DNA from 2 places in the Streptomyces sp. TS71-3 genome. Region 1 is predicted to be linked to the other one. Evidence: riboswitches for the same ligand, from Rfam matches in the RefSeq annotation. Region 1 holds a riboswitch; the other holds the start of a gene.

Region 1 (4,180 bases):
GGACGAGGCTCTCGCCAGGGAACTGCACCTGGACCAGACGGCCTGACGCCGCCGGCACCGGCCCCGCACACAGCGGTCACGCCCCTTCGGGGCCCCGGCGCTCCCAGGGCCCACCCCCTCCGTTCCGCCCCCTCGTTCCCAGGCCCGCGGGCCGCACCCCGGACCGTCGAGGAGTCCGCCATCAGATGAGCGGCAGCAGGTCCGGCCGCTTCGCCACGGCGTGGTCCCCGGAGGACCTCCCGCGCAGCCGGCGGCCTATCCACGGCACCATGTACTCGCGCGCCCAGGCGATGTCGTCCCGGCGCCGCTGGAGGACGGTGCGCGGGGGCTCAAGCGGCCAGGGGCGGTCCGGGTCGCCGGGCACGTCCAGGCCGAGGACCCGGCCGGCCCGCAGCGCCACCCGCTCGTGTCCCTCGGCCGACAGGTGCAGCCGGTCGGCGATCCAGGCCCGCCGGTCCTGCACGGACTTGAAGGACCACATGTCGAGGACGGGGCAGCCGTAGCGGTCGGCGATGGCGCGGACATGACCGTTGTAGGTGGCGACCTTGCCGCGCACCCGGCTCAGTACGGGAACGTCCCGGGTGTCGAAGCCGGTCGTCACCATGACCGTGCCGGCCGCCGAGGTGAGGTCCGCGACCGCCTTCTCGAAGCGCTCGGCGAGGGCGTCGGGGTCGGCGCCGGGGCGGATGAGGTCGTTGCCGCCCGCGGCGAGGGTGACCAGCTCCGGGCCCAGTTCCTTGGCCCTCGGGACCTGGTCCGCGATGATCTGGTCCAGGAGCTTGCCGCGTACGGCCAGGTTGGCGTAGCGGAAGTCGTGACCGGACGCGTGGTCGTTGAGCAGGACCGCCAGCCGGTCGGCCCAGCCGACGTAACGGCCGTCGGATCCCGGGTCCCCCACGCCCTCGGTGAAGCTGTCGCCGAGGGCCGCGTAGGAACGGATCGCAGGGATGCGGGGATTTCTGGAAGCTGTTGACTTGTCTGCCACGTCGCATCATCATCCCCCTCTCCCCTCGACCTACGCGAGCGTAACCAGGGGTCGACGCCAGGTGAGATGCGCCACCGTCGGCACTGGCGGGCGGGTCGGGCGGAGTTCGCCGGGGTGCGGTCCGGCGGGGCCCCGCAGCACCCCGGCAGCGCGCGAAGCAGGGGCCCACCGTCCCCTGGTGAGCCCCTGCTTCGGGAGTCCGCAGTCGTTTCAGGCCGCGGGACCGGGAGGCGCCCGGGCCTACCGGAGTCGAACACGGTCCCCTGGGCGTCCCCCGGGGACGCGCCGGTCAGACGTTGACGCCGTGCGAGCGCAGGTACGCCACCGGGTCGATGTCGGAGCCGTAGTCGGGAGTGGTGCGGATCTCGAAGTGCACGTGCGGGCCCGTGACGTTGCCCGTCGCGCCGGAGACGCCTATCTCCTGGCCTTCCTTGACGGTCTGCCCGGCCGTGACCTTGAGCGCCGACATGTGCGCGTACTGGGAGTACTTGCCGTCGCTGTGCTGGATCACGACCTGGTTGCCGTAGGCGCCGCCCCATCCGGCGGTGACCACGGTGCCGTCGGCCACCGCGTGGACCGGGGTGCCGGTGGGCACGATGAAGTCCTGACCCGTGTGGTAGCCGCTGGACCACATGCTGCCCGCCTGGTGCCAGGGGGTGCCGAGGGTGGCGCCGTCGACCGGCAGCGTGTAGCCGGAGCCGGAGGTCTGGGCAGCCGTGTCGGTCCCCTTCGCGGCGGAGGACTGTGCGGCCGAGGACGGCGAGGCCTTGGCCTTGGCCGCTCCGGCCGTGTGCTTGGCGCCCAGCACCAGCTTCTCGCCCGGGTGGATCAGGTCGGGATCGCTCCCGACGACCTTGCGGTTGAGGTGGTACAGGTGCTTCCAGCCGCCGCGGACGTGCTTCTTGTGGGCGATCTTGGCCAGCGTGTCGTGCGGCTTGACCGTGTACGTCGCGGCCGCGGCCTTCTTGCCGTCCGCCGGGTGGGAGGCGGTGGTCGCGTGCGCGCCCGTGGCCGCCATCAGGGGCAGGGCGAGTGCGGCACCACCGGTGCCGGCGACGGCCAGCTTCCGGGTGATCCGCTGTGACTTGGGACGACGGTGCTTACCCTTCGCGGGCATGGCGCATTCCTCTCCGGCGCCTGCGAGGTGAGCTGTCGGGTTCGAGCTGGAGATGCCCGGCCGCGGATGTCCCGTGGCTTCACCCCAAGCCGTTCCGGAGTCCGGACCGGCGTACTGCGTGCGGTTCCCCCGCTCCTGCCAGGCGTGGGTGGTGTGTGGGGCTCCGGGGCGGTGGCAGGACTCGGCGTCCGCCCGGAGTGAGCGCGACGCTAGGCGAAGCCGATTGACGATCACAAGCCGCTGTGCACCGCCATGGACCCCGTACGCAGGGATTTCCATGATCCATCGACGGCTTTCCGGTCACCCTCCGTCGTACGACGATCTTCGGCTCGATCCAACGCCGCTCGCCCGGAACGGAGTTGTCGCAGGCCCGAGCGCCACCCACCGTCACGACTATGATCCTGCTCACGGCCAGCCCGCCCAGGTAGCCGCATTCCAGGGCTACTTGGCCATAAACGGCCAATACGGTCAGATGCCGCATTACCGGTGGTCGGCGCATCCGCCGAGGACGACGTGTGGCCTCGACCTCGCCCGGCCGTGGCCGACGTTTCGCTCGCCGGGGGAAGATCGCCGCGGGGGCGGTGCCGTATCGTCGGCAGGGCCTCCGCCGGCAGTGGCGCCGGCGGTCCGACCGGGAGGAGCACCCGTGACGCAACAGGTCCCGTCCATCGAGCCTGAGCTCACCGGTGTGCGCAACTTCCGCGACGTGGGCGGCCTGCCGACCGCCGACGGCCGGCGCGTGCGGTACGGGCGCCTGTTCCGCAGCGGGCACCTCGCCCACGCCACCCAGGAGGACGCGCGCTACCTGTCCTCCCTGGGCCTGCACACGATCTTCGACTTCCGCAACGCCGCCGACCGCAAGCTCGAGGGCCCGGACGTCGAGCTGGACGGCGTGCGCAACGTGAACGTGCCGCTGACGGACCCGGCACAGGGCGCCGAGTTCTGGACGATGGTCCGCGAGGGCAGCCTGGACGATCTGCGGGGCCTGCTGGACGACGGCAAGGCCGCGCGGCGGATGATCGCGTCCTACCGGATCATCGTCCGCACCCGCACCGAGGAGCACGGGGCGATGCTGCGGGCGCTGGCCGGCGGCAGCGTGCCCGTGCTGATGCACTGCGCGGCGGGCAAGGACCGCGCCGGCATCTCCGTCGCGATCACCCTGCTGGCGCTGGGCGTGGAGCGGGACGCCATCGAGGCGGACTACCTCAAGTCGAACGCCACGCACCGCCGTTACAAGGTGCGCCGCAGCAGCTCCTCGCCGGACGCCATGTCGGCCGAGGTCATGGAACTCCTGTCGCCGCTGTTCGATGCCCGCACCGAGTACCTGGCCGCCGCGTTCGACGAGATCGAGCAGCAGTGGGGCGACGTCGAGGGCTACCTCGCGAACGGTCTGGGCCTCACTCCGGAACAGCGCGAGAGGCTCCGCGAGCAGCTGCGCGACTGAGCGGGGCGGCGGCGCGGCGGGGCCGCCGCCGCGGGACCACCGGCACGGGGGCTGCGGCGGGGCGGTGGCGGTGGCGACCGGGAACGTCCCCGGGGCGGAGCCCCTGCGGCGGAGCAGCGCTCTCGTGCCGGAACGGTGCTCCCATCGCGGACCGGCGCTTCCGAAGCGGATCGGCGCTCCCGAACCGGAATCGGCCCTCCCGCGCCGGAGGATCGCCGTCAAACTCCGAGACTTTTGCCTTAGAGGCAAAAAATTTGCCCCAGGGGCATCCCCTCTGGCTTCATCAAGAATATGAGCCCCGCCGACGAGACCATGCCCTCCGTGGCGGTGCGCCTGAGGGAGCTGCGCCGCCGAGCGGGGCTGACCCTGGAGGCCGCCGCCCGCGCGGCCGAACTCTCCCCCGCGCACCTGTCCCGGCTGGAGACCGGCCGGCGGCAGCCCTCGCTGCCCCTGCTGCTCACCCTCGCACGCGCCTACGCCACCACCGTCTCGGAACTGCTCGGCGAGACCGCCGCGGCGCCCGGCGCCGTCGTCCGCGCCGCCGACGCCGAACCGCGCCCCACCGGCGGCTGGACGTACTGGCAGGCGGGGTCACCCGGCAGGGGCATGCAGGCGCTGCGCGTGCTGATCCCGC
Region 2 (4,180 bases), 1.5 Mb from region 1:
CGGTGCTCGGCCTGGGGGCCCAGGGCGGCGACGAGGTCGTGCTGACCTCGGACGCCGAGGGCGCGGACGCGGCCCTGGACCGGCTGGCGAAGCTGGTGTCCGAGGGCCTGGAGGAGCTGCCCGAGACGGTCTGAGGGTCCACTGCGGCCGGGTGCCGAACCCGGCTGCGGCTCGCGGGGGTGCCCGCCCGTGCAGCCGGAACCCGAGGGCCGTCTCAGACCCGAGCGCCATCTCACGATGCCGCATCCGCCGGCCGTTGCCGTGCCGGCGGGTGCGGTTTTTGTGCGTTCGGGGCCGAGTGTTTCCGCGTGAGTCGGGCGCGTCCGTGTGAGACCGCCGGTTCCGCGTGGGACGGGCGGGTCCGTGTGAGACCGCCGGTTCCGCGTGAGAGCGGCGCTTCCGCGTTGGACCGGCGCTTCGGCATGAGACAGGTGCGCCGCGTGAGACACGTGCTTCCGCGTGAGCGGGTTTCACATTTTCCGGACACGTAAATGTCACGCGGCAATGCGCCGCATACGCGCCGGACGCGTGCCCGCATAATCCGGCAAGACGGTGCAGGAATTCCGGGGCGCGAAAAACGGAACCGGCACCGGATTTCGCGATACCGCACGCCTATGCACTGCCGGGCTCATGCTCGTATATGAATCACCGCCGACTCCGTTTTTACGGGGCGCCTGTTAAAAACGGTGCCCCGCCGCATGTACGGCGTGTTACGAAGCCCTCACGCGGTCGGGGCGCGCGGGTGTCCTGGGGAGGCGAAGGCGGTGGGCCGGGATGCCCCGTTCGTTGTGCAGCGCCGTCACCGACCGGGCACGCTCGGCGTCGCCGCGGGCCACGGCGTCGAGGATCGCGGCGTGCTCCGCCCAGCACTCCGTGGAGCGCTCGCTCACGTCGACGGTGTACATCCAGGCGACCTTGTGCCGGAGCTGGGTGAGCAGCGCGGTGAGGCCGGGGCTGCCCGAGGCCTGGGCGAGCGTCTCGTGGAACCAGCTCTCCAGTGACCGCAGGTCCTCGCCGTGACCACGCCTGACGCGGTCGTGCCCGAGGCGCACCAGGCCTCTGAGCACCTTCAGATGAGCCTGGGTGCGGCGCTGCGCGGCGCGCGCGGCGCCCATCGGCTCCAGGAGCAGGCGGATCTCCAGGAGGTCGGCGGCCTCCTGCTCGGTGGGCTCGGCGACGCAGGCGCCGGCGTGCCTGCGGGTGACTACGAAGCCCTCCGCCTCCAGGGTGCGCAGTGCCTCGCGCACAGGGATGCGCGAGACGCCGTAACGTCGCGCGAGGACCTCTTCGGTGAGCCGGCTGCCGCGCTCCAGCGCACCGGAGACGATGTCGTCCCGGATGGCCGTGCATACCGAGTGCGCGGGAATGCGCATGACCCGACCTCCGCCCTGATCCCGCGAAATCGCGGCCCGATGAAGCCTGCCCGCGACTCTATTGCAGGGAACCGCATTTACCGAAGGGGGCCGGAAATCCATGGATATTTTTTGGACTGCTGGACTGCTGGACTGCTGGACTGCTTGGGACCGCGCACCGGACACCGCTGGGTGCGGTGTCCGGTGGCCGAGTCCTCCGCGCCGGACGGTCGGGCATTCCCTTTTCGGCCGTTTCCTTCTTGGGGGTCAGACCCGGGGGCCGTCAGGCGCGTGAGTTCGCGGCGGGCCCGGCGCAGGGCCCGCGGACGGTGGACGTGGGATCAGACCTTGACGCCGTGGGAGCGGAGGTAGGCGACCGGGTCGATGTCGGAGCCGTAGTCCGGCGTGGTGCGGGCCTCGAAGTGCAGGTGGGGGCCCGTGGCGTTGCCGGTCGCCCCGGAGAGTGCGATCCGCTGCCCCGGGGCGACGCTCTGGCCGGCGGTGACGGCGATGGTGGAGAGGTGGCCGTACTGCGTGTACGTACCGTCGTGCATCCTGAGGACGATGTTGTTGCCGTAGGCGCCGCCCCAGCCGGCCTCGACGACGGTGCCCGTGCCCACGGCGTGCACGGGGGTGCCGGTCGCGGCGTGGAAGTCGATGCCCGTGTGGCTGCCGGACGACCACAGGGAGCCGCCCGTCCGGTAGCCGGTGGTGACGTACGAACCGATGATCGGGACGGTGTAGGCGACGCTCCTGCGCACGGCGGCACGGGCCGCCCGCATCTTGGCCGTGCGGCGCTTGACCGCACGGCGCTTGGCGGCCTCCGCCTTCCGCTTGGTCTCCACGGCCTTCCGTTCCGCCTTGAGCTCGGCGGTGCGGCGGGCGGCGGCCTCGTAGGCGGCATGCCGCTGGGCGGCCGCCTGGGCGCTGATCCGGTCGGCCGTCGCGGCGCCGGCCAGGACCCGGGTCAGACCGGCGCCCTCCGCCGGCCGCTGCGCGGCGGTTGCGGGTGTTGCGGTGAGGCCACCGATGACGCCGGTGGCGGCGAGTGCGGCGACGCCTGCCACGTACGCGGTGGAGCGTCCGAGGCGGCCGGTACGGCGGTGCTTCCCGGTAGTACGGGTGAACGCCATGAAGCGGCTGGTCCTTTCCCTCCTTCTCGCCTACCGGGTTAGCTGACGGGTTCGGAGCAGGAAGGTCTCCTACGGGCGCCCTCTCGGGAAGAGCGTCCGATTCACCCCGGGACATGTGGGTCCCCGGCTCCCCCGGCTCAGCCGCCGGGAGACTCGGCGATGGCTGTCCGGCACCGCGGGTGCGGCGCAGGTCCGACGGACAGCCGGACCGACGCTAAAGGGGACAACTCCAGACCAACAAACAGATCAACGCTTTTGTTGCGCATGCCACAGGGGCAGACCGGCCGACTTCCTGTCAATTCGAGCAGGGTACGGGTGAATTCGGGGCATTTGCCAGCCCCCGAGACGGGTGTGTGGTAAGCGCAGGGCGGTATGCAACGGGGCGAGGGCGGAGGGCGCCCCTCGGTTCGGGGCCGCCCGCAGGCGTACGGCAGGGCTCTCGGGCGCGAGCCCGTGGGGCCGTACGGCGCGGGCGGCCCTGCGACGTCAGCCGGAGACCACCGTGACCTCGCCGATCCCCAGTGCCCGCACGGGCTCCTCGATCCCCGAGGCGTCCCCGACGAGCACGGTCACGAGCCGGTCCACCGGGAACGCGCTGACGACGGCGGCCGTGGCCTCGACCGTCCCGGTGGCGGCGAACTGCTGGTACAGGTGGCCCTGGTAGTCGTCGGGGAGGTGCTGTTCCACCTGGTCGGCGAGCGTGCCGGCGACGGCGGCGGCGGTCTCGTACTTGAGCGGGGCCACCCCCACCAGGTTCTGCACGGCGACATCGCGCTCGTCGTCCGTGAGGCCGCCGGCGGTGAGGTCCCGCAGCACCTTCCACAGGTCGTCCAGGGCGGGGCCCGTGGAGGCCGTGTCGACCGAGCCGGAGATCGCCATCATGGCGGCGCCCGCGGATCCCTCGGGCGAGGACGGGGCGGACGAGCGCAGCACCTGGCTGAAGGCCCGCACGCCGTAGGTGTAGCCCTTCTCCTCGCGCAGCACGCGGTCGAGCCGGGAGGTGAGCGTGCCGCCCAGGCAGTAGGTGCCGAGCACCTGGGCGGGCCAGACGCGGTCGTGGCGGTCCGAGCCGATCCGGCCGATCAGCAGCTGCGTCTGCACCGCGCCCGGCCGGTCCACGATGACCACGCGGCCGCGGTCGTCCGCGGTGATCGGCGGCACCGGGCGGGAGGCGGCGGTGTCGCCGGTCCAGGCGCCCAGGGTGTCGGCCAGCACCGTGTCCAGGTCGGCGCCGGTGAGGTCGCCCACCACCACCGCGGTGGCCGTCGCCGGGCGCACGTGCTTCTCGTAGAAGGCGCGCACCGCCCCGGCGTCGATGGCGGCGACGGTCTCCTCGGAGCCCTGCCGGGGCCGCGACATGCGCGAGGTCGCCGGGAAGAGCTGCCGGGAGAGCTCCTTGGCGGCGCGGCGGGCGGGGTTCGCCATCTCGTGCGGAATCTCGTCCAGGCGGTTGCGCACCAGGCGCTCGATCTCGCTGTCGGCGAAGGCGGGCGCACGGAGGGCGTCGGCGAGCAGGCCGAGCCCCTTGGGCAGCCGGGAGGCGGGCACCTCCAGGGAGATCCGCACCCCCGGGTGGTCGGCGTGGGCGTCCAGGGTGGCTCCGCAGCGCTCCAGCTCGGCGGCGAAGTCCTCCGCGGAGTACTTGTCGGTGCCCTCGGAGAAGGCCCGGGCCATGATGGTGGCGACGCCGTCGAG

Evidence for each region. Region 1 has a riboswitch for cyclic di-AMP ahead of Sm713_RS36135 (LysM peptidoglycan-binding domain-containing M23 family metallopeptidase). Riboswitches for the same ligand answer to the same signal wherever they lie in the genome.
Region 2: it holds a riboswitch for cyclic di-AMP, as region 1 does, so the genes downstream of both, Sm713_RS30140 (M23 family metallopeptidase) here and Sm713_RS36135 (LysM peptidoglycan-binding domain-containing M23 family metallopeptidase) in region 1, are expected to answer to the same signal.

The regions. Positions count from the first base shown of each region.
Region 1 is NZ_BNEL01000003.1:2,865,786-2,869,965, reverse strand. It holds gene Sm713_RS36145 (TetR/AcrR family transcriptional regulator) at 1-46, shown strand, start outside; gene Sm713_RS36140 (SGNH/GDSL hydrolase family protein) at 182-985, opposite strand; gene Sm713_RS36135 (LysM peptidoglycan-binding domain-containing M23 family metallopeptidase) at 1,275-2,102, opposite strand; cyclic di-AMP (ydaO/yuaA leader) riboswitch at 2,107-2,263, opposite strand; gene Sm713_RS36130 (tyrosine-protein phosphatase) at 2,749-3,546, shown strand; gene Sm713_RS36125 (helix-turn-helix domain-containing protein) at 3,838-4,180, shown strand, end outside.
Region 2 is NZ_BNEL01000003.1:1,378,390-1,382,569, reverse strand. It holds gene Sm713_RS30150 (HPr family phosphocarrier protein) at 1-134, shown strand, start outside; gene Sm713_RS30145 (GntR family transcriptional regulator) at 711-1,373, opposite strand; gene Sm713_RS30140 (M23 family metallopeptidase) at 1,694-2,485, opposite strand; cyclic di-AMP (ydaO/yuaA leader) riboswitch at 2,498-2,654, opposite strand; gene Sm713_RS30135 (pitrilysin family protein) at 2,972-4,180, opposite strand, start outside.